3 regions of the Peribacillus sp. AS_2 genome follow, and region 2 is predicted to be linked to each of the others. Evidence: riboswitches for the same ligand, from Rfam matches in the RefSeq annotation. Region 2 holds a riboswitch; each other region holds the start of a gene.

Evidence for each region. Region 2 has a riboswitch for preQ1 ahead of OTG27_RS12360 (QueT transporter family protein). Riboswitches for the same ligand answer to the same signal wherever they lie in the genome.
Region 1: it holds a riboswitch for preQ1, as region 2 does, so the genes downstream of both, OTG27_RS21500 (VUT family protein) here and OTG27_RS12360 (QueT transporter family protein) in region 2, are expected to answer to the same signal.
Region 3: it holds a riboswitch for preQ1, as region 2 does, so the genes downstream of both, queC (7-cyano-7-deazaguanine synthase QueC) here and OTG27_RS12360 (QueT transporter family protein) in region 2, are expected to answer to the same signal.

The regions. Positions count from the first base shown of each region.
Region 1 is NZ_JAPTGA010000014.1:104,022-109,342, reverse strand. It holds gene OTG27_RS21520 (DUF421 domain-containing protein) at 1-602, shown strand, start outside; gene OTG27_RS21515 (alpha/beta hydrolase) at 705-1,451, opposite strand; gene OTG27_RS21510 (PadR family transcriptional regulator) at 1,762-2,082, shown strand; gene OTG27_RS21505 (hypothetical protein) at 2,974-3,120, opposite strand; gene OTG27_RS21500 (VUT family protein) at 3,142-3,684, opposite strand; PreQ1 riboswitch class I at 3,735-3,777, opposite strand; gene OTG27_RS21495 (SRPBCC family protein) at 4,020-4,493, shown strand; gene OTG27_RS21490 (SRPBCC family protein) at 4,536-4,976, shown strand; gene OTG27_RS21485 (TetR/AcrR family transcriptional regulator) at 5,152-5,321, shown strand, end outside.
Region 2 is NZ_JAPTGA010000006.1:48,019-56,261, forward strand. It holds gene OTG27_RS12340 (copper resistance CopC/CopD family protein) at 1-255, opposite strand, end outside; gene OTG27_RS12345 (cadherin-like beta sandwich domain-containing protein) at 564-2,054, shown strand; gene OTG27_RS12350 (PAS domain-containing sensor histidine kinase) at 2,116-3,741, opposite strand; gene OTG27_RS12355 (TVP38/TMEM64 family protein) at 3,858-4,514, opposite strand; gene OTG27_RS12360 (QueT transporter family protein) at 4,638-5,123, opposite strand; PreQ1 riboswitch class I at 5,130-5,174, opposite strand; gene OTG27_RS12365 (YbaK/EbsC family protein) at 5,347-5,868, shown strand; gene OTG27_RS12370 (CBS domain-containing protein) at 5,974-6,786, shown strand; gene OTG27_RS12375 (DUF3892 domain-containing protein) at 6,870-7,169, opposite strand; gene adhP (alcohol dehydrogenase AdhP) at 7,446-8,243, shown strand, end outside.
Region 3 is NZ_JAPTGA010000014.1:94,750-102,992, reverse strand. It holds gene queE (7-carboxy-7-deazaguanine synthase QueE) at 1-543, opposite strand, end outside; gene queD (6-carboxytetrahydropterin synthase QueD) at 536-1,006, opposite strand; gene queC (7-cyano-7-deazaguanine synthase QueC) at 1,006-1,671, opposite strand; PreQ1 riboswitch class I at 1,727-1,769, opposite strand; gene OTG27_RS21460 (hypothetical protein) at 2,400-2,615, shown strand; gene pgsB (poly-gamma-glutamate synthase PgsB) at 3,400-4,581, shown strand; gene pgsC (poly-gamma-glutamate biosynthesis protein PgsC) at 4,597-5,046, shown strand; gene OTG27_RS21445 (CapA family protein) at 5,057-6,340, shown strand; gene OTG27_RS21440 (gamma-glutamyltransferase family protein) at 6,415-7,998, shown strand; gene OTG27_RS21435 (CapE family protein) at 8,068-8,217, shown strand.

The DNA of each region.
Region 1 (5,321 bases), on a different contig from region 2:
AACGGTCCATTTCGCAGTTAAGATTACTTGATTTCATAATGGCTTTAATCCTTGGAAACATTCTTGCCCACCCTTTATCTGATGAACAGTTAGGTTTGAAGGGCTCAATGATAACAACCAGTGTATTGGTCATTTTATATATAATTAGTGTGTTTGCAGGCCTTAAGTGGGGAAAACTCCGAAGTTTTTTTGACTCAGACCCCTTTCCGCTTATCGAAAATGGACAAATCATTTACAAAAGCTTAGCAAGGGCCAGAATCTCCATCGATGTTTTATTATCGGAATTAAGAAAGGAAAAAGTAGAAGATATTCAAAAAGTATCCCTCGCGCTATGGGAACCGGACGGTACCATTTCATTGTTTTTAGATCCCCAATATGAAGCAGTAACCCCAGCAGATATGCACCTGGAAACAAACGCCTTCACTTTTCCTAAAACGATTATTAAAGAGGGAAAGATTGATTCTAATGAATTGAACCGGGGCGGTAAAGAAGAAGCATGGCTGAAAAACAGAATCAAAATAACATATAATGCCGACGTGAACGATATTTTATTGGCAACTCTTGATAATAATGATACCTTAAAGGTCTTTTTCTACAAATAGATTTGCAGCCAAAATAAAATCCCCTCAAGTATAGTGTAAAGCCTACTTACGACTGTAAGCTTTTTACACGTTCAACTTAAAGGGGATCAAATATATCGCTTATTACTCCGACCAATTCAGTGTATTCAAGAACTTATACACATCTTCATACACCTGTTCACGTTCCTTGCCCAATGTGATAATATGGCCAGACTTTTCATACCAAATCAAGTGTTTATGTTGTGTATCGACTTCATTGAAAATCGCTGTAGCACTCTCCGTATAGTCGGGATCATCCAAACGCCCTTGCAGAACAAGAGTTGGAGATGTGATTAAATCTAAATTTTCACCTGTCTCATTTATAATGTTCAACACATCTTTTAGTTGAGGCATTGGCTCTTCTTCAAGCAGCTTCACTTCTGCAGCAATTTGGTCTGCATCTTTGCCCTCAAACTTCTTATACGCCTGTGCATAATTGAGCAAGCGGTTCTTTTGTCGATCGATACTTTTTCCTTGCGTCGGAGCGCACATTGAAACTACCCCTTTTACAGGCAATTCAATTCCCACTTTTAATGAGAACACTCCCCCTAAAGAAATTCCTACAACTGCAATTTCCTCATAGCCTTCTTCTTTTAGGAAATTATAGCCATTAACTACATCTCCCCACCATTCCTTTGGACCAGTTTTAGCAAGTTCCTCGGCTGATACTCCGTGCCCACTATAAAGAGGTCCGTGGCAAGTATAGTCGAGATCACTTAAGTACTTCCCTAATTTTTTCATATCTCCTGTACTTCCGGTAAACCCGTGAAGCAGAAGAACTGCTCTCTTTCCACCTATATATGTGAATGATTCAGGTGCTTTCACTTTCATCTATCTAGGACCTTCTTTCTTTGCTCTTGTTGATAAATAGAATCTAAATGATTTTCGAAAAAAAATCAATTAATACCCCTTGAGTAGTGATTCTTCTATCCTATTCCGTATTTTCATTAAAACAATTAAATCATATATATAGTATCCTTACCACACTCTTCACAACTCATCCGTTCCGAAGCACATTTTACTATGATTAAATTTATTTAGCAATCGTCATTTAACCATTTTTTTTAAGAAAAGTAAAATGCACCTTGTGATACGATGTACAACGTATTACACTTTAAAAATGAAAAGGAGGAGATTTTATATGGATAAAGAATTAATGAAGGGAAGCATTGACCTCCTTTTGCTTTCACTTCTATCGCAAAAAAAGCTTTACGGCTATGAAATAACGAAAATCCTGAAGCAAATGAGCAAGGGCAACTATGAAATAAGTGAAGGCACCCTCTACCCTGCCCTTAAACGATTAGAAAAAAAAGAATTCATAAAAGGACATTGGAAAGAGTCTGAATCATGCCGTAGGAAATATTATCATGTCACCGAAAATGGACAAACCGAACTTGAGCGGAAACGCGAATGCTTTTTCTTCCTGGAAAAATTAGTTCGAAAAAGCTCAGAACAATTCTAAACCAAATAAAAAGCTTCCTGCACTTAATGGAACGGCCCAGGAAGCTTTTTTTGCTGTTTTACTCGCTGTTCATGCGGAACACTTAGTTTCGCACGTTTACTCGGGAATTTCGCACTGCACACTTAGTTTGCGCTGTTTACTCGTGAGTTTTGCACTTTTACTCGTGAGTTTCGCACTTTTACTCGTGAATTTGAACTGTTTACTCGTGAGTTTCGCACTTTTACTCGTGAATTTGGACTGTTTACTCGTGAATTTCGCACATTTACTCGGGAATTTCGTACTTTTACTCTTGAATTTGGATTATTTACTCGTGAATTCGCTGTTTACTCGTGGGTTTCGCACTTTTACTCGTGAGTTTTGCTCTTTTACTCGTGAATTCGCACTGCACACTTAGTTTCGCACGTTTACTCGGGAATTTCGCACTGTACACTTAGTTTGCGCTGTTTACTCGTGAATTTGGACTGTTTACTCGTGAATTTCGCACTGCACACTTAGTTTTCGCATGTTTACTCGGGAATTTCGCACTGCACACTTAGTTTGCGCTGTTTACTCGTGAATTTCGCACTTTTACTCGTGGGTTTTGCACGTTTACTCGTGAGTTTTGCACTTTTACTCGTGAATTCGCACTGTTTACTCGTGAGTTTCGTACTTTTACTCGTGAGTTTGGATTATTTACTCGCGAATTCATCCTGCACACTTAGTTCGCACTTTTACTCGTGAGTTTTGCTCTTTTACTCGTGAATTCGCTGTTTACTCGTGAGTTTCGCACTTTTACTCGTGAATTTCGTACTTTTACTCGTGAATTCGGACTGCACACTTAGTTCGCACGTTTACTCGTGAATTCGCACTGTTTACTCGTGAGTCACTTCAATCACGCAAAAAAGGACCTAATCAGGTCCTTTTTTTGTCTATTCCTTTATGCTTGCGAGAATTGGCGCAGGAGAGCTTCATGCATTCCCCTTGTACATGCGGGCCATATTTTTCACGAAAGGCCTCGAGGCAATAGCATTTTTCTTCTTCTTTTTTGGTTCCATCCATCAAGTGCATCCCTCCTAGCATTTAACTGGAGACTACACGTTTCTCCAGTTCTACGTTGATTCGTCCCAACAATATGGCACCAATGGACTGAATGATCGTTTTAACGATGATTTGGCCGATGACCGCAGCGGGCACCGCTTCCCATGGCAATATATTGGCACCCAGAGGACTTAGGCCAATCACGACAAATATCACAGAATCGAAAAATCCTCCAACGATCCCGCTGTAAAATACCCTCCAACTCATCGGGAGCTTTAAACGGGTATAAATTTCCGTATCCGCTGTTTCTGCGACCACGAAGGATAAAGCGGAAGCAAACACAATCAGTAACGTATCTCCTAATAAAAATGATACACATGCAGATAAAATAAGTGCAGTGACGATGCATATATAGGTCTTTACACGGCCGTATTTATTCTGGACCAGATCTCGGAAGATGAAGGTTCCCCCGATGAGCAATGTCCCCATCGGGATGATGAACATGCCAAAATGTAATGGCTCAAAAGCTGCTGTAACCACATTCGCCGTGATGATGGATACTAAATACAATAAAATTCTTAACATTTCTTGATTCTCCTTATACAGAAAAAACAGCACCCTAAGAAAGAGCCCTGTTCTCCTTAGTTTTTTTGAGAGGGTAGCTAGAACCTCTTCCGCCCGGGCGGATTATCATTTTCCTTATTCATCGTAGCTTGAAAGCGGTTGGAAATCAAGAAGTTTCCATACCGTCGATTTTAGTATGTTTTCGCGGTTACCGATTGATTTAGCCATTTATTTCAATGTCCCCGTTTCCCCCTTTTGCCGATTTCTGTCGCCTAAAACTGCTTGACCGGCTGTATACAAAAGCCGAAAATCAAAGATAGAGTCATGTACTTTATTTGGCGAGGAGAAAAAGAATGATGAAAAAAACTACGTTTGTCTATCCTATTTATATCGCAACTACACCAGAGAAGCTTTGGGAAGCCTTGACGAGTGGTGAAGTCACGGAGAAATACCACTTCGGATTACAAGTACAGTCTGACTGGCGAGAAGGGTCAGCCGTTAAATATTTGCTGGATGATGGGCGGATTACTGATCATGGGCATGTACTTAAATGCGAGCCGTTGCACCTGCTCTCGTTTACATGGATCATGGCAGGAGACGAAACACCGCGCGAGCAGCCTACACGGGTCACTTTTGAATTACTGAAAATGGACGATTCGACTGTGAAGTTAACTCTTAGGCATGAGGAGCTATTGGAGACGGATTTCGTCTATGATGACAATACCTTTGAAGGCTTGAATAATGGATGGCCAGCCCTTTTAAGTAACCTGAAGAGTTTGCTTGAAACTGGACGGACCCTGCCGCCCATATCAGTAGACTGGGATAATTAAATGTAAACTATAAAAACACATTGAAAGAGAGTTGAGTTAGTAATGGATACTCAAATAATCACGAAATTCAAGATCGTCAAGCCAACGAATGAAGTGTTTGAAGCCATAGTGAATCCTGAAAAAATCGGGAATTTCTGGTTCTCATCGAGTTCGGATAGATGGGAAAAAGGCCGGACGCCTACATTGAGATACAACGAATACGATGCTGAAGTGGTCATTCATGTATTGGAAGTAGAGGAAAATAGGAAAATCGTGTTTGCATGGGGCGGAAATGATCAAGAAACGATTGTTGCCATTACACTAAAAGAGTTGGATAAAACGAGTACGATCATTGAAGTGAACGAATCAGGATTGAGTGAAGACGATCCTGAAATAATAAACAAAATGATCGGACAAAAAGAAGGTTGGGTATATACATTAACCTGTTTAAAGGGTTATTTAGAAAATGGCGTCACTACTTTGAGAGCATCATTAGTTTTTTAATAAATTGCATAAACCCTCAATAAACTGGGGGTTTATCCTTTGCAACACTGGTGAAACAAATGGCAAAATCCCACTTAAAGACAGTACTTTATAGTTCAATCTAATAATTGACATTTAAAAATCCGTGAGCTATCATCCTAATTAACCAGTGGTCAATTAATAAGGAGGTGATAAGATGTCGCCAAGGAAATCGGCAGGTCAAGAATTATCCAGGGACATGGTGTTGAATGAAGCTAGAAACCTTTTTGCAGCGTTAGGGTATTCGAATGTCTCGATGAGGCAATTGGCTAAATCATTGGATTGCAGCCATGGAGCCATTTATTATCATTTTAAAAACAAGGCGGA
Region 2 (8,243 bases):
CAGTATTTTTTCACTCTGTTCAGAGATTGTACTGTCTTGAGTTTGAATTTTGTCTCCATCTTGGCTGAATACCTCAAGCGAATGAAAAGCTGGTTGTATATTCTCGCTGAATTGAATGGTGATCTTTTCAGGAAGAGTATCCATCGCTTCATTCGGGCTAGGATTAGAGCTGATTACTGTAGCATGCCCAGAAGCCATTGCCGGGTATAAAAGCAAACTGAATAGGCTGACTACCAGCCATAAATATTTTTTCATCTTGGTGTGTCATCATCCTTTCATCCGATTATGTAAGCCCATTATAAAAGGAAAATGTGAAAAAACAGTGAAAATAATTTAGTTATCTAAAGGCAGTTTAAGAGGTTCGCTATAAAATGAGAACAATAAGTTTTAGTTTTGCCTTCCATTCCAGTATAGCCATAAATAAGTGGTGGGAATTCCACTTTGCATAAAGTTTATACCAAATAGGCATCCTCCTTTTGATATAAAGTCCATTAAGAAATAATTAAGGTTCCTTTAGTAATCTGAGCCTATCATGTTTAAGGAATTTGGAGGGATAGGTTTTGATGAAGAAGGGATTAAAAGAAACAAGTGTGAAGGTGATCTTGGTTGGTTCCCTTGTGGGGATGGGAACATCCATTTATACGCCAGCGACAGAAGCTGCGGAAGGCACTTCTGTCATTTTGGAAGAGGCCCAAACGGTAAATAGTCTTTCAAAGCTAGAGATAGAGGGTATAGCACTGGATCAAAAGTTTACAGAAGATGTACACGACTATAGTTCAACAGTGGGGAATGTGGAAAAGATTACCTTGCTTGCAGCAAGCCCTAACGAGAATGCAGTCATATATGTGAATGGTGTCAAAATGACGGATGGTAAATTGAAGGATTTAACTCTTCAAACTGGCATGAATACGTTTGTAATCACCGTCAGCGATGGGGAAAATGAAACCGTTACCTATACTCTCAAGGTCGAAAAACATGAAAGTGATGATAACCTTTTAACATCGATTGGATTATCAAAAGGCTCATTAACATTCGATTCTAAGGTGACAGCTTATCATGCTTCAGTTGAAAATGAAGTCCAGTCGGTTACGGTAACTCCAACATTAAGTGACAGCAAGGCAATTGTAAAGGTAAATGGAAAGGATGCAACCAGTGCAGGTGTAAAGGTTACCCTTCCAGTCGGTAAGAAAACGGTGAAGATAACCGTTACAGCGGAAAATGGTGATGAAAAAATATATACACTCACGATTACACGGGCTGCAGCCGCAGCAAAGGAAACGGAATCGAAAGCTGCTCCAAAAGAGGATGAAGTTCAAAAGACCCCCTTAACAGGAACGAGTAAAGCCCAACCTTCCTCGGATAAGGGGAATAAATCTTCTTTATCATCAGCAGAATCCTCGGATAAGGGAAGTAAAACATCTTTAACATCAGCGGAATCCTCCAATAATCAAAAGCCAAGCAGTGGTGTCAGTGAAGTAACGAATGCACAGCAAATTGAAAGTATTTCAGCACAAAAAGTGAAAACGGATTCTGTTGAGAAAGTAACGTCCGCAGATTCTTTAGGCAAGGAAGGCAATAATGGACCAGTGTTAAACAGTCTGACGGTATCATCCGGCGTATGGAACAAATCTTTTGAATCTAATGAGCATACCTATCATATAGAGGTCGATAATGATATTTCTTCAGTCGAATTGAATGCAACGACAAATGCCAGCGGAGCAACGATTGAATATGACGGTGCGAGCAGTGCAAAAGTGAAGATCAAGGATAAAGCGAAAACGGCCATTTCCGTTACCGTTTCAAAGGATGGGGAGCGTCGTACTTACGTCCTTGTTTTCGAAAAGGACATGGATGTTGAAATGGATGAGGAAGAAACCGTGGATGATGTCAAAACAAAAGAGGTGGAAGTTGAGGCAGCGCAAACGAGTACAGCTGGTATGACGGAGAGCGAAACATCCAATGATCCAGGAGGCCAGGCTAATGGGAAACAACCTGCTGAGACGGTTTCATTCTTTGGGAATATAAAGGAATTCTTCACCTCTCTGATAAAATAGGATGGTTTTGAATCCTGCAAAAAAAGGACAAGGTTCAGGCTTGTCCTCGAAGAGTTCATATTTATATGGGCAAAATGATTTGGACCTCGGTTCCTTGGTTCAGTTCACTGTTAAACCGGACCTTTCCCCGATGCGCCTCAATGATTCGGCAACTGACTGTCAGTCCTAATCCGGTTCCTTTTTCTTTTGAAGAATAGAAAGGCTCTCCAAGATGTTTTATGCGGTTTTTTTCTATTCCGCTACCGTTATCTTTGATGGTGATGGAAAGGTTATTGTTCATTCGTTCAAAATCAATCCAAATGTGGTCGGCGGATGCCTCCATGGAATTCTTGAGCATGTTTATGAAAACTTGTTTTAATTGGTTTCCCTCACATAATAGAAGCGGTATTTCATTTTTGACAGATATTGATATTTTGGTTGGGTACGAGTCCGCCTCTGGTTTCAACAAGGTTTTGACATCGTTCATCAGGTCGATGATTTGATGTTTGCTGAATGGAAGTTCCTGTGGTTTTGCCAGAACGAGTAACTCGCTTACAATAAGATTGATCCGGTCCAATTCACTTAACATGATCGTGTAGTATTGTTCAAAGGGATGGTCGCTCTTTTTAAGCAGTTGGACGAAACCTTTTAAAGAAGTCAGCGGATTTCGTACCTCGTGGGCTACACTTGCGGCAAGTTCGCCGACTATCGATAATTTTTCGGTTCTTCTTAAGCGTGCTTCGGTTTCTCGAATTTGAGTGACTTCTTTAGCATAAGTAATGATTCCGACTAAATCCTCGCCAACCATCATCGGGACAAACGTACAAGAAAGTAAGATGGACTTCCCGTACTTCGTCAGGAATTCTATATCTTTCCCTTTTTTGATCCCCTTTTGGTTTTCCATGACATATTGGCATGATGTACGGATCAATTCCGCGTCTTCTGCTGAAAAATTCAAATTAATGAATGAAGCGCCATGTATTTCTTCTTGTTGAAAGCCTGTTACCGTTTCAAACCTTGGATTCACGGTCGTGATCATTCCATTTAAATCAAGCATCAGCATCGGATAAGGGTTGTGCTCAAACAATGATTTATAGCGTTGTTCGCTATCAAATAATTGATTCTCCGCGACAACTCTTTCAGATATATCCCTGCCAATGACGACTAAGCCTTTACGTGAACCATCTTCATTGAACAGGGGAACTTTAATCGTATCAAAGGTCTTGTGATTGCCATCGGGAAGAGGGATGATTTCCTCGCACCTAGTAATTTCCCCCTTTACCCACGTTTCTTCATCGGAAATTTCACAGTAGATCAACGATTCTTTATAAAATTCGGTGTATTCTGCGAGCTCACTGTCTCTTTTTCCCTTATAATCTACATGCTCCAATTGAAATAATTGCAGCCCGAAGGTATTGGATTCAAGCCATCGGCCATCCCCATCCTTGAAATTAACGAAATCCACCATTGAATTGATGAGTGTGCGCCGACGTTGTTCCGCCTCTTTTAATCGTTTGAATTCTTCCTTTTTAGCTAAATAAAGATATAGAATTAAGCCTATTGATAAAAGGAAAACAATGCCTTCCGCCCTTTGGAGTTGAATGAAGACCTCTTTATTATGGATATTTGTAGTTAAAAAATAGTCGAAAACGACTAATGTAAGAATCCCGGATAGGATATATATTGCTAAGATGGAGCGTTTGGACATGGAGATTCTCCCTGTTTTTAAGACATTTCAAAGGTAAAAATACATACACATTTTAACAAACTATCGGAAAAAAATATATGCAGAATCTCTAAATAAAAAAACAGGGGCCAATGTGGTCACCTGTTTTTTCTGAAGAGGGTTAGTTTCTTCTTCTTTTTTGCACGCTTATAGATCATGAAGAATAGTAAGAAGAGGAGTGCAAGAGCAGCTAGCGTATATTGGTTCATTTCAACAGATAGCAGTCCATAGGGAATCAGTGATAGGAAAAAAAAGTATATAAGGTTGCCAAGTGCCGTCGCCAATAAAAAGTCTTTGAAAGTGACGGTGCTGACTCCGGCTGCCAAGTTAATTAAGCTTGTGGGGATAAGCGGGAAAATCCTGCCTGTAAACACGTACATGAAGCCATGATCCACTACAGATTCTTGCCACTTTTCACCAATCTTCTTTAAAAGAAGCTCCTGAAACCAGTTTCTTGCTGCATAAAAAATGAATCCTGAGGCAACAACACTTGTAAACCAACTCCATAGATAGCCATATATGAATCCGAATATCGTGACGTTGATGGTTAGGAGCAAAATTAAGGGGATGATTGTAAAAGAATTTTGTACAAACATCAATACGAATGTCACAATAAATGTAAGCAAAAGATTTTCCTTCAATATGCCAATAACAGAATCCAAATCACTTTTCCAAACCAAAGTGAACAGTTCTGCATTAGAGTATATAAAAATTGCGATTACAAGTAGACCGATTATGGTCAGGACTTTTTTCAAAGGGCCACCACCATTCTTACTAATAGTTTATCATTTTCGAGTTCAATGGTGAAAAAAAAGAGCTGCCGCATCATGCAGACAGCTCTTTTCCATTATAGTGGCTTAACGGCCCGGAGATTCCTTTTAAAGCCACTTTTCAAACTGAATTCTTTTGTTCATTCCATAAATGATTGGCGCTCCAATCAAAAGGACAACGAACTCACCGACAGCTGTAGTCATCCAGCTTAGCCAGAATGGCAAGCCAAAGGCAAGGTTCAGTTCAATTGCAATTAAAAACATTGTGAACGTGAAAAAGATAATCGTAGCGACCATACGTCCTTTAATGCCTTTTATGAAACGAGACACATAAATGACAAGCAATAAGGCGAGCAGGGATTGGCCCACCCCAAAAATCAAATCATATGGCACCATCGGCGAAAAGAGCAGATTCGATATGAAGACTCCTCCAACGATACCGTAGATATACTTTTTATTGAATACAATCAGATGATTCAACATTTCCGGTACACGGAATTGGAACATCTCAAAAGCTATTGGTTTAAACACCAATGAGACCGCCACATACAAGGCAGCCAATAACCCGTTTATCACGAGTGTACGAACATTCATTTTACTCTCTCCCTAGTTTTTTATCGTGGGATGGTTACGAACCACGTGCAGGCGTTTACCCGATGTTTAATAGTAGCCCATGTAAGCTTGTTTCGTCAATTTGTAAAGAATGGTTTTAATTTATAGGTTTCCATCCAGATGAAGCAGCACAATTGAATTTTGAATTATTGCAATGAAGGATGATATTATTTCAATATGTACATAAAAAGGAGTGAATATTGATATGTCGATCGAAAGTGTCAAAAGCCATTTTAAACAATGGAATCGGGAAGGCGACGTAAAGGAGTTTGAAACATCTAGTGCCACGGTGATTGAGGCAGCGGAAACCATCGGTGTTATCCCAGCGCGGATTGCCAAGACCCTTTCCTTTAAAGGGGAAGGTGAACACGCGATTTTGGTTGTTGCCGCAGGGGACGCGAAAGTGGAAAATAAGAAATTTCGTCAGACGTTCGGTTTCAAGGCACGAATGCTTTCACCTGATGAAGTGCTTGCACAGACCGGCCATGCAATCGGAGGCGTTTGCCCGTTTGGCCTGGCAAACGATTTAGCTGTTTTTCTTGATGTATCGATGAAGCGCTTCGAGTCATTGTTTCCGGCTTGCGGCAGTTCAAACTCTGCAATAGAACTTACGCTCGCTGAATTATTTGAATATTCAGGTGCCAAGGATTGGGTGGATGTTTGTAAGGGGTGGGAAGAAAAGGGGAATGTGGAAACGGCGGCAGGAAATGCAGTTGATGGCATTTGATGAATGGGATGGAGTCCACTAAAGTGAACTTTATTTGGGGCCGCATTCATTTCTATTATTAAAGCGGAAAACGGGCAGAAAGTGTTCCTGATCGGAGGTTGAAAGATGTTAAATGGAAGCGAAAGAAAAAGCAATAGCAGCTATCTGAGTCTTAAAACTCTTTATGAAGAAAATATAACGGTTAAGAGCATTGCCCAGGAACTTGAGTTTTGCCATAAAAACGATCTGGCGCTGGATATCCAGAAAGCAATGAAAAAAAAGAATTTTGATATATTGGCAGTCCAAGATCAAGGGGAAATCATCGGATATATCGAAAGGCAAGAACTAGGTGAGGGAAGTATTTCTGAATATATGAGAAACTTCTCACCAAGGGAAATGGTTTCGAATTCCACCCCTTTGATCCAGCTTCTCCATATTTTTAAGAATAAAACAAGGGTGTTCGTATTAGAGAATAATTCAATTAAAATGTTGATTACCCATGCCGACCTCCAAAAGCCTCCGATCAGGATGCTGATATTTGGATATATTACCTTATTGGAAATGAGGATGAGCGATATCATCCTTGATAGATTCGGCGATGGCAGCTGGTATCCAATGATCAGCGAAGACCGTTTAGAAAAGGCAACCGAATTATATAAAAGGAGAATCGATAAAAATGAGGATATCAATATAATAGAGTGCCTGCAAATCAGTGATAAATTCGATATTATACATAAAGATAAAGAATTGAGGCACTTCTTCCAAATTCCTTCGAAAAGTAAAGGGAAGAAGGATGCGAATGCCATCCGAAAATTACGGGATAAGATTTCCCATGCTAATGAACTGGGTCTGGACATGTCATGGATGGAAATTATCGAGGTTGTCGAGTCCTGCGGCCGACTGCTCGAAATCTCTGAATCCTATCCTTATGAAAAATAAGATCCGGCTAATCATGCTGGTTCTTTTTTTTGCGCATCCAGATAGAAAAAAACTGCCCGTATCAGGCAGTCTCCCCGAAAAATTCAAAACTCCGGCAGTTGATCCAGGTTATTTTCTTTTATCCCATCGGGCTCACTCCGTAATATGTCACGTCCATATTTATGAAAGACGTCAACGTTGGCCAGGTTGCCAGCTTTGGCTTCCGCAAGGGCTGTTGGGTAGTCGAGTTCGCGGCCGGAGTTCGTTTTGATGGCGATAATATTGTCCTCTTCATTTTTCCTTACGGCGATGATTTCTTCTTTTCCTGCTGCTGAATCACTTTGGTTTGCTTGCGGTGTTCCCTGCTGTTTATATGACTCATAGGCTTCTTCAAATTGGTCCATGGTTTAGACACCTCCTATTTATAGGGTGAACCATTTTTCTTGCAATATACAAACCGGATTTCGTCCAACTTGAGCCGTTAATTCGTCCAAATGGGCCGATCTTTCGGCACTTTTTTTTGTGAATGCTGTCGTCTTGGCCTTTTTGCAGTGGCATGGCACTTGCATCTTGTATAAGTAGTAACGAGAAATAATATTCACTAGATTAAGGGAGGAATAGTAATCATGAATGTAAAACAAGGGGCAAGCACTGTAAATGCAAAACAACAGGTCAAGACAATGAAAGCGGCGGTCGTCAATGAGTTTAACCAAAAACTTGAAATTAAGGAAGTACCGATTCCGGAATTGGAATATGGTGAGATATTAGTGAAAATTAAAGCCTGTGGCGTGTGTCATACCGATTTACATGCTGCACATGGTGATTGGCCGGTAAAACCCAAGCTTCCGCTTATCCCGGGACATGAGGGTGTGGGCATTATAGAAAAGGTGGCGGAAGGCGTAACTTCCTTGAAAGTGGGTGACCGTGTTGGGATCCCTTGGCTTTATTCGGCCTGCGGCGATTGTGAATATTGTCTGACCGGCAGGGAAACGCTTTGCCTGGATCAATTGAATGCAGGCTATTCCGTGGACGGCGGGTATGCGGAGTATTGTAAAGCATCAGCAAAGTATGTGGTGAAGGTTCCTGAAGGGCTTGACTTTGCGGAGGTATCACCGATTTTCTGTGCAGGTGTAACGACTTATAAGGCGCTTAAGGTATCAGAAGCAAAACCTGGCGATTGGGTAGCGATTTATGGAATTGGCGGATTGGGACATGTTGCCCTGCAATACGCAAAAGCGATGGGCTTTAATGTCATTGCTGTCGATATTCAAGATGATAAGCTTGATCTGGCAACGGAACTTGGGGCGGATTACACGGTTAATGGGCTTAAGACTGATCCTGTACAGGCCATTAAGGATAAGGTTGGCGGTGTGCAGGCATCCATTTCTGTGGCGGTTACGAAAAAAGCATTCGAACAGGCTTACAGTTCAGTCAAGAGAGGCGGCACACTTGTCGTAGTCGGATTGCCGAATGATGAA
Region 3 (8,243 bases), on a different contig from region 2:
ATCCGGGTAACGCCCATGTACATGTTTAGCATATTGATAATCTTCCTCGTTAAAGACGACGATCTTCAATGAAACATGGTTTTCTGGGTTTCGATTGGCAAGATTCGAGATGATTTGGTCAAGCACGGTAAAGTCCGTGTCCATTCCAGAGCTCGGCGGCTTAGGTGAGATAGTCAGTTCATCAATATCGAGAAGCCAATCCTGCCATCGGCTCCCTTGTGTTTCGACCCCTATTTTCATTTTATTTTCATGTAAGATCGTTATCAAGCCGTTTAGGTTTTTCAGCAGGGCCGGGTTTCCCCCAGATATCGTCACGAAGGAAAAACCGGAACCCCCAATTCGCTTCAGCTCATCCCATATTTCTCTAGCAGTCATCTGAACGGTATCTTCCTTACCTGTGCCATCCCAAGTAAAAGCGGAATCACACCAGGAACATGAATAATCGCAGCCGGCCGTCCGAACGAACATGGTTTTTTGACCAATGACCATTCCCTCTCCTTGGATGGTCGGCCCGAAGATTTCCATTACCGGGAGTTTACTCACTTTCCATCCACTCCCGTCTGGCTTCGGCATAGCTTGTCGGCGTTTCGTAAAGTCGAACAAATTCGACTCTAGCACCCTCATATTCTTTTAATGAAAGGGCTTCGGCCATTTTTTCATAAATCCAGACTACCATATTTTCAGCTGTTGTATTCATGAGCGGCAGGGTTTCATTCAAATAACGATGATCCAGGTGGATTTCGATTTCATTTTTCCAGATATCCTTGATGTCCCCAAAATCTATCATCAACCCGCGTGAATCCGTATACCCGCTCAATCCGAAAATGACTTTATACGTGTGGCCATGCAGGTTCTTGCATTTCCCTTCATAGTCATGAAGGTGGTGCGCCGCGTCAAAGGTGAATTCCTTACTCACGAGAACCCTCTTGTTTGTATACTTCAATTGGCTGCGCTGAATATCTTCATCTATTTTTTGGAGTTTATCCACTATCTTAAAACCGTACATCATGAAAGCACCTTCCGTCTGCTTACATAGTCATCCAGCCCTTTTTTCCGCAGATTGCATGCCGGACAATCTCCACAGCCATCGGAGATGATTCCGTTATAGCAAGTCAGGGTCTTTTCGCGGACAAAGTCGAACGCGCCAAGCTGGTCAGCAAGCTCCCATGTTTCCTCTTTATTAAGCCACATTAGCGGCGTATCAATCACGAATGACTGGTCCATCGATAAGTTCAAGGTCACATTCAACGATTTAATGAATACATCGCGGCAGTCAGGATATCCGCTGAAATCCGTTTCACAGACTCCTGTGACAATATGTTTAGCGCCAATCTGACTCGCCAGCACTCCGGCAAACGAAAGGAAAAGCAAATTCCTCCCTGGCACGAACGTCGACGGCAGCTCCCCTTCTTCTCCGTCCGCCACTGCGATATCACTTCTCGTCAATGCATTCGGTGCCAATTGGTTCAGCAGCGACATGTCAAGGATATGATGATTCACGCCCAATTCCTTGGCTATGTTTTGAGCGCATTCGATTTCCAAGCTATGCCGCTGATTATAATCGAACGTCACCGCTTCCACTTCCTCAAATCTCTCCAATGCCCAAAACAGGCACGTCGTACTGTCCTGCCCTCCGCTAAACACAACCACTGCCTTTTCTTTCTTCTTCATTTCTATAAAACTCCTTTTTACGGAAAAAAACAGCACCCTAAGAATAGAGCACTGTTTCTCCTTAGTTTTTTTGAGAGGGTAGCTAGAACCTCTTCCGCCTTAACGCGGAATATTATATTTTTCCAAGTCAATAGTAACTTGAAAATGATAAGAAATCAACATGTTTATATAAAGTGAACATTAGACCTGATGGCAAATTTGGTTAACTTTTCATTACTTAAAAATTACATTAAAAATCCGATAAAAAAAAGTGAATAAAATATCGATAAGGGGTCCAATAATTTGAAAAGCGTTAAAGCCCGTATGCGGGAAATTGCTTTTTTCCCTCCCACATAAGGGAAGTTTCATTTTCATAAATTCGGGGAATATATAACTATACACAATAATGAACCATAAAAAAAGCAAATCTATCAAAAGCGGCTGGAAGTGAATATTTTCCTTTGTTTTCAGAATATTTAGTGTATAATGAATATAAGGAATATTTTAACTCAAATAATCATTGCTTCCAATACCCGCTTTCTGCAAATCCCGACATTCCCTTTCAATACCATGCACGGTCACTTACTCAGCAAGGGCCCATTACATGCTTTTTCTCGAATCAAACCATTCACAACTTTATTCACACAAAAACATAATTTCCACTCCAAAATTGCAAAAAAAGGTTAAACTTCACCAACGATATGTTACTATTAAACTAAGACCTTTTAACCCCATAAGGAGGAATTCATATGAAACGTTTTTTCAAATTCATCGCAGATTTTAACGAAAGAAAAGCATTGCAACGGGAAACCAAAGAATTCTTTCGCAAAGAATACGAAAATTATATGAAGATGAATCCTGACAATCAACGTAAAAAAAGGAGATTAGCTCCTAGATTTTATGTGATTGATGGCGGTAAAAAGGACTCCACCCTTGAGATTTCTGAGAGAAAGAAATCAAGTTAACCTGGATTCCTTCCATTATCAGCTACCCATGCTGTAACTCAAGACCCACAAAAGGTAAATCCATCCATGATTAACGTAGATCCGTGACCATTCCATTCATTTACAATATATAAGCCGAAAGCCCAGATATGCTTCTGGGCTTTTTTTATTTTTTATTCATATATAAACACTATATCTATAGAAGAAACTAGGTATTTTTTAAAAGAAATGGGTTAACTTTAGTTCATTTCATTTTTTAGGTAAAAGGTCAATTATAGACCCATGGGTATTCCCGAGGAAAATACTAAAAAAAAGAGATGTGTTCTTTTACTCATCTTTGTCCATATTCAAAAGAGTTCAACTAATTGAGTCGTTAGATGCAATATTTCACATTGAATGACAAATCCATAAAAATTGTAACCTTTATGTCAAACAATGGGTATAAACAATTAACAAACTGTAATAAACCTCACTTTTTCAAAAAAATATTATTCAAATATAGCCATTATGAATTAGGTTCAAATGCTCATAAAACCATGTTTATTCTGACTGAAATGGGGCTTTATTAAACTTTCCATAATTTAGTGTAAATGAAACCTCGATTCCCTCGATTTCCAGACATATCTTTGTACTCATAAAATAATTCATCCCATTAGATACTATTACACACTAATATACATATATTTGAAAAAGCTATTGATAACTATATTACAATAGAATAATTGGCTCTTGCCTATTAAGTTTAAAATCATGTAGTGTGTATTCAGTAATTCAAATATTTGAAAAAAAGAGAGGTTTAAAAAAAATGGCACCAATATTTATTTGTGCGATCTTTTTGCTTGGCTATGGCATTTTTGAACAAAAACGCCATCAGAAGCGTCTCGACTCCATCCCGGTACGTGTGAATGTGAATGGGATTCGAGGGAAATCGACTGTAACGCGTCTAATTACAGGTGTGATCCAAGAAGCAAAATACAAAACAGTAGGTAAAACAACCGGAACATCAGCAAGAATGATCTATTGGTTTACCGACAAGGAAAAACCGATTGTACGCCGCCCGGAAGGACCCAACATAGGAGAACAACGGCGTGTAGTTAAAGAAGTTGCCGACTTAGGCACGGAAGCACTGGTTTGTGAGTGCATGGCCGTACAGCCTGACTATCAACTAATCTTCCAAAACAAAATGATCCAGGCAAACATCGGGGTCATCGTGAATGTATTGGAAGACCATATGGATGTCATGGGACCGACTATGGATGAGGTTGCTGAAGCCTTCACTGCTACCATTCCCCATAATGGTCACTTAATAACCATTGAAAGTGAATATTTGGACTTTTTCAAACAAATCGCCAAAGAACGCAACACAAAAGTGATCGTTGCAGATAATTCAAGAATTTCCGAGGATTTCTTACGCGAATTCGACTATATGGTATTTCCGGATAACGCATCACTGGCCTTGGCCGTTGCGGAAGCTTTGGGAATTGATGAAAAAACGGCTTTCCGCGGCATGCTGAATGCACATCCAGATCCAGGGGCCATGCGGATCACCAAATTCGGAGATCGCATCCAGCCAACTTTCTTTGTCAATGGCTTTGCTGCAAACGACGCGGCATCGACGCTGAACATATGGGAACGTGTCAATACGTTCGGATACAGCACAGAACCTCCTATCGTCATCATGAACTGCCGTGCAGACCGTGTGGACCGTACCGAGCAGTTTGCTAGAGATGTATTGCCGTACATAAAATCCGAAATCGTCATTGCCATTGGAGAAACTACATCACCAATCACGAAGGTATTCGAGCAAGGTAAATTGGATACTAAAGAATATTGGGATTTAGAAAACTGGTCAACTGAAGAAATCGTGGCCCGTCTCCGCCCATTGATGAAAAATCGCATCGTCTACGGTGTTGGGAATATTCACGGTGCAGCGGAACCATTAATTGAAGCATTCATGAAATCTAAAACAAAGCAAAAAGCAAGTTAAGTAGGAGGAACCTTAATGTTTGGATCGGATTTATATGTAGCCCTAGTACTGGGAGTAACGCTTAGCCTTATATTTTCAGAAAAGACGGGTGTCGTACCCGCAGGACTTATCGTGCCAGGTTATTTGGCATTAGTATTTGATCAATGGGAAATCATGTTGACCATTTTGATCATTAGTGTCGTAACTTATTTAATCGTCACCCATGGCCTTTCAAGATGGGTGATTTTATATGGAAGAAGAAAATTCGCCGCCATGATGGTGACCGGGATTTGCTTGAAACTCCTATTGGACTTAGTCTACCCCGTCATGCCCTTTGAAATATTCGAGTTTCGGGGAATCGGTATAATCGTACCTGGATTGATAGCGAATACCATACAAAGACAAGGAATGCCATTGACACTTGGCAGCACGCTTTTATTATCCGGCATAACATTCGGTTTAATGAACGTGTACTACCTATTCTGAGGTGCAAAAAATGAAACGGACTTTAAATGCAAAAGAAAAAACACTTATCTTTATAAAACGCACGAAGAAAAAGAATCTTAAATACACTGGAATCATACTACCTATATTACTAATCGCTTTAGTCATTACCACTTGGATGGGACGGGCTGAGGAAGTGAAAACAGTCGCAACAAAATCCGATCAACCATTGACGATGACAATGGTCGGTGATGTGATGATGGGACGTTATGTTGAAGAAGTGACGGAAAAGCACGGGTATGAATACCTCTTCCGGTATATGAAACCCTATTTTGCCAATTCGGATTATGTCAGTGGGAATTATGAACATACCGCTTTAAAAGAAGAAGTATCTAACTACAAGGGAGCCGATACGCCCATCCGGTTAAACTCCAATACTAGCGGTGTGGCGGCCGTTAAAGATGCTGGCTTCTCTGTGGTGTCATTGGCAAATAACCATATGATGGACTATGAAGAACAAGGACTCCTTGACACGATTGATGAATTCAAAAGTGCGGATATGCACTATGTCGGTGTTGGATCGAACACTGCGGAAGCAAAAAACAGCATCGACTATGCGGATGTTAATGGCGTTCGTGTCGCAACACTTGGCTTCACAGACGTTTACGGTAAGGATGCCGTATCAAAAAGTAATAAAGCCGGACTATTGAACTCCAATCCCGATTTATTATTTGAAATGATCGGCAAAGCAAGGGATGCCAAGCAAGGCAACGCAGACTTGGTTGTGGTGAATATGCACTGGGGACAAGAGTATTCAACATCAACAACCGATCGACAAAAAGACTTGGCTAAAGCTATCATCGATGCGGGCGCTGACATCATCATCGGCCATCACCCCCACGTGCTTCAATCGTTCGATGTTTATAAAGATGGAATCATTTTCTATAGTCTAGGAAATTTCATATTCGATCAAGGCTGGACACGCACAAAGGATTCAGCCATGGTTCAATACCATTTAGCGAATGACGGAAAAGCTACAATCGATGTCGTACCGCTGCAAATTGAAGAAGCAACACCAAGGCCAGCTACCTCTTCCATTGACAAATCACGTGTTTACCGACAGTTGACGAAGGAAACGAGTGAAAAAGTCCAGTGGTCTAAAAAAGAGGATCGCATCGAGATTACCTTGGATCACAAGAAGGTAATCGATCATAAGGCACAGCGTGAACAAGAGGAAAAGGCAGCAATGGAAAAGAAAGCTGCACTGGAGAAAAAAGCAGCACAAGAGAAAAAGGCCGTACAAGCTAAACAACCGGGAATACAACCCATTCAGTAAGGAACGCTTTATCACTACTATTTGAAGAATGAAGACACACAACTTAGAATCTCAACGAAAAGGGGGAACAACCGATGATTAACCGTATGACGGGAAAAGTGCTCATATCCCTAAGCTTGCTCATATATATTGCTGGATGTTCGAAGACACCCCCTATTTCTGACACGAATGATCCGATAAAGAGTAAATCGGAACAATCATACGGGGTCAGTTCTTCAAATCCAATCGCAATAGATGTCGGGATGGATATATTGGAAAACGGCGGAAATGCGGCTGATGCCGCCATTGCGGTATCGTATGTATTAGGTGTAGTCGAACCTTATGGATCTGGCGTGGGCGGCGGCGGCGGTATGCTGATTGCCCCGGAATCCGGCGAACCCGAATTTATCGATTATCGTGAGTCCTCTCCAGAAGACCCAAGTTCAAGACACGATACAGGGATTCCTGGCTTAGTGGCCGGCATGCAGGTCATCAGTGATAAGTATGGGAGCGTACCAATGGCAGACCTTCTTCAGCCGGCTATAGATTTGGCTGAAGAAGGATTTGAAGTCAACGAATCGTTATCATCACGCTTAGAAGCGGCTCAGCCAAGGATATCTTCCGATGCGACTTCACTTTTTTATCCTGATGGTGATGCCATTGAACCAGGCAAAACCCTTATCCAGGAAAGACTTGCTGAAACACTGAAGGAGATCCAGCATGAAGGTCCTGATGGTTTTTATAAAGGCGAAATTGCGCGGGATATTAAAAGGGAATCAGATATCGACTTGATGGATTTAAAGCGCTATGAGGTGAAAGAACGGAAACCGGTCCAAGGAACATTTGCCGGTTATGATGTTTTTACCGCACCTCCGCCCTTTTCAGGAATTACCGTTCTTGAAATGTTAAAGCTAGCCGAGGAAATGAACCTAGGTGATTCTTCAAGCAAATCAGCTTATATGAAAGTCTTGGCGGGCATTACGGATACTGCTTATCAAGATCGGGCCGTCAATGTTGGAGATGGAATAAGTCACTCCAAGGCGGAAAAATTGCTCTCCCCCATTCACTTGGATAGTCTTAAAAATAAGATCAAAAGTGAAAAATGGGAAGATAAAGAATCGAATGGTTCCGAAGAACATGAAAGTACGACACACTTTGTGGTAATGGACAAAAACGGCACTGTCGTTTCCACAACGAATACGCTCAGTAACTTTTTCGGATCTGGGGATTATACAAATGGATTTTTCCTTAACGATCAACTGAAAAATTTCAGGTCCGGCTTGAACTCACAAAAGGCATATAAACGGTCAAGAACTTTCACCGCTCCGACCATTCTCAAGAAACCAGGGCGGGAATCGATCGGGATCGGCTCACCAGGCGGTGATAGGATTCCGCAAGTATTGATGCAGGTTCTTTATTCTTATACAGAAAATGAAGGCTCATTGCAGGATATCGTCGATCGTAATCGGTTCGTCTTTGATGGAAAGAAGATTTATACAGAATCCAGGCTTTCGGATGAAACTGTATCCGACTTGGAAGATTCCGGATACGAAGTCATTCAGAAGATTTCCCCCATGTATTATGGCGGGGTTCAAGGACTCGTTAAAAACGAGAAAAATGGACAAATATCCGGAGCTGGAGATAAAAGAAGAAACGGAAGCTGGAAAGCTCAGCAATAAACAGGCAATCCAGCCCCTCCTTTTCTAAATATCATATAAATTTTAGCGTTGTATAAGGGGATTTTGAATATGAATATCGTAAAAAAAATAACAAGCTGGGTAATACCTGTCCTTCTTGTAGCAGCCCTGCTTGTGACAATGAATACGTTTAAACGGACAGAAACATTAACACCCGACGAGCAAAAGAAAATAGAACTATATACGACAGTCGAAAAATAAAAAAGCTGGGGCATCCCCGCTTTTTT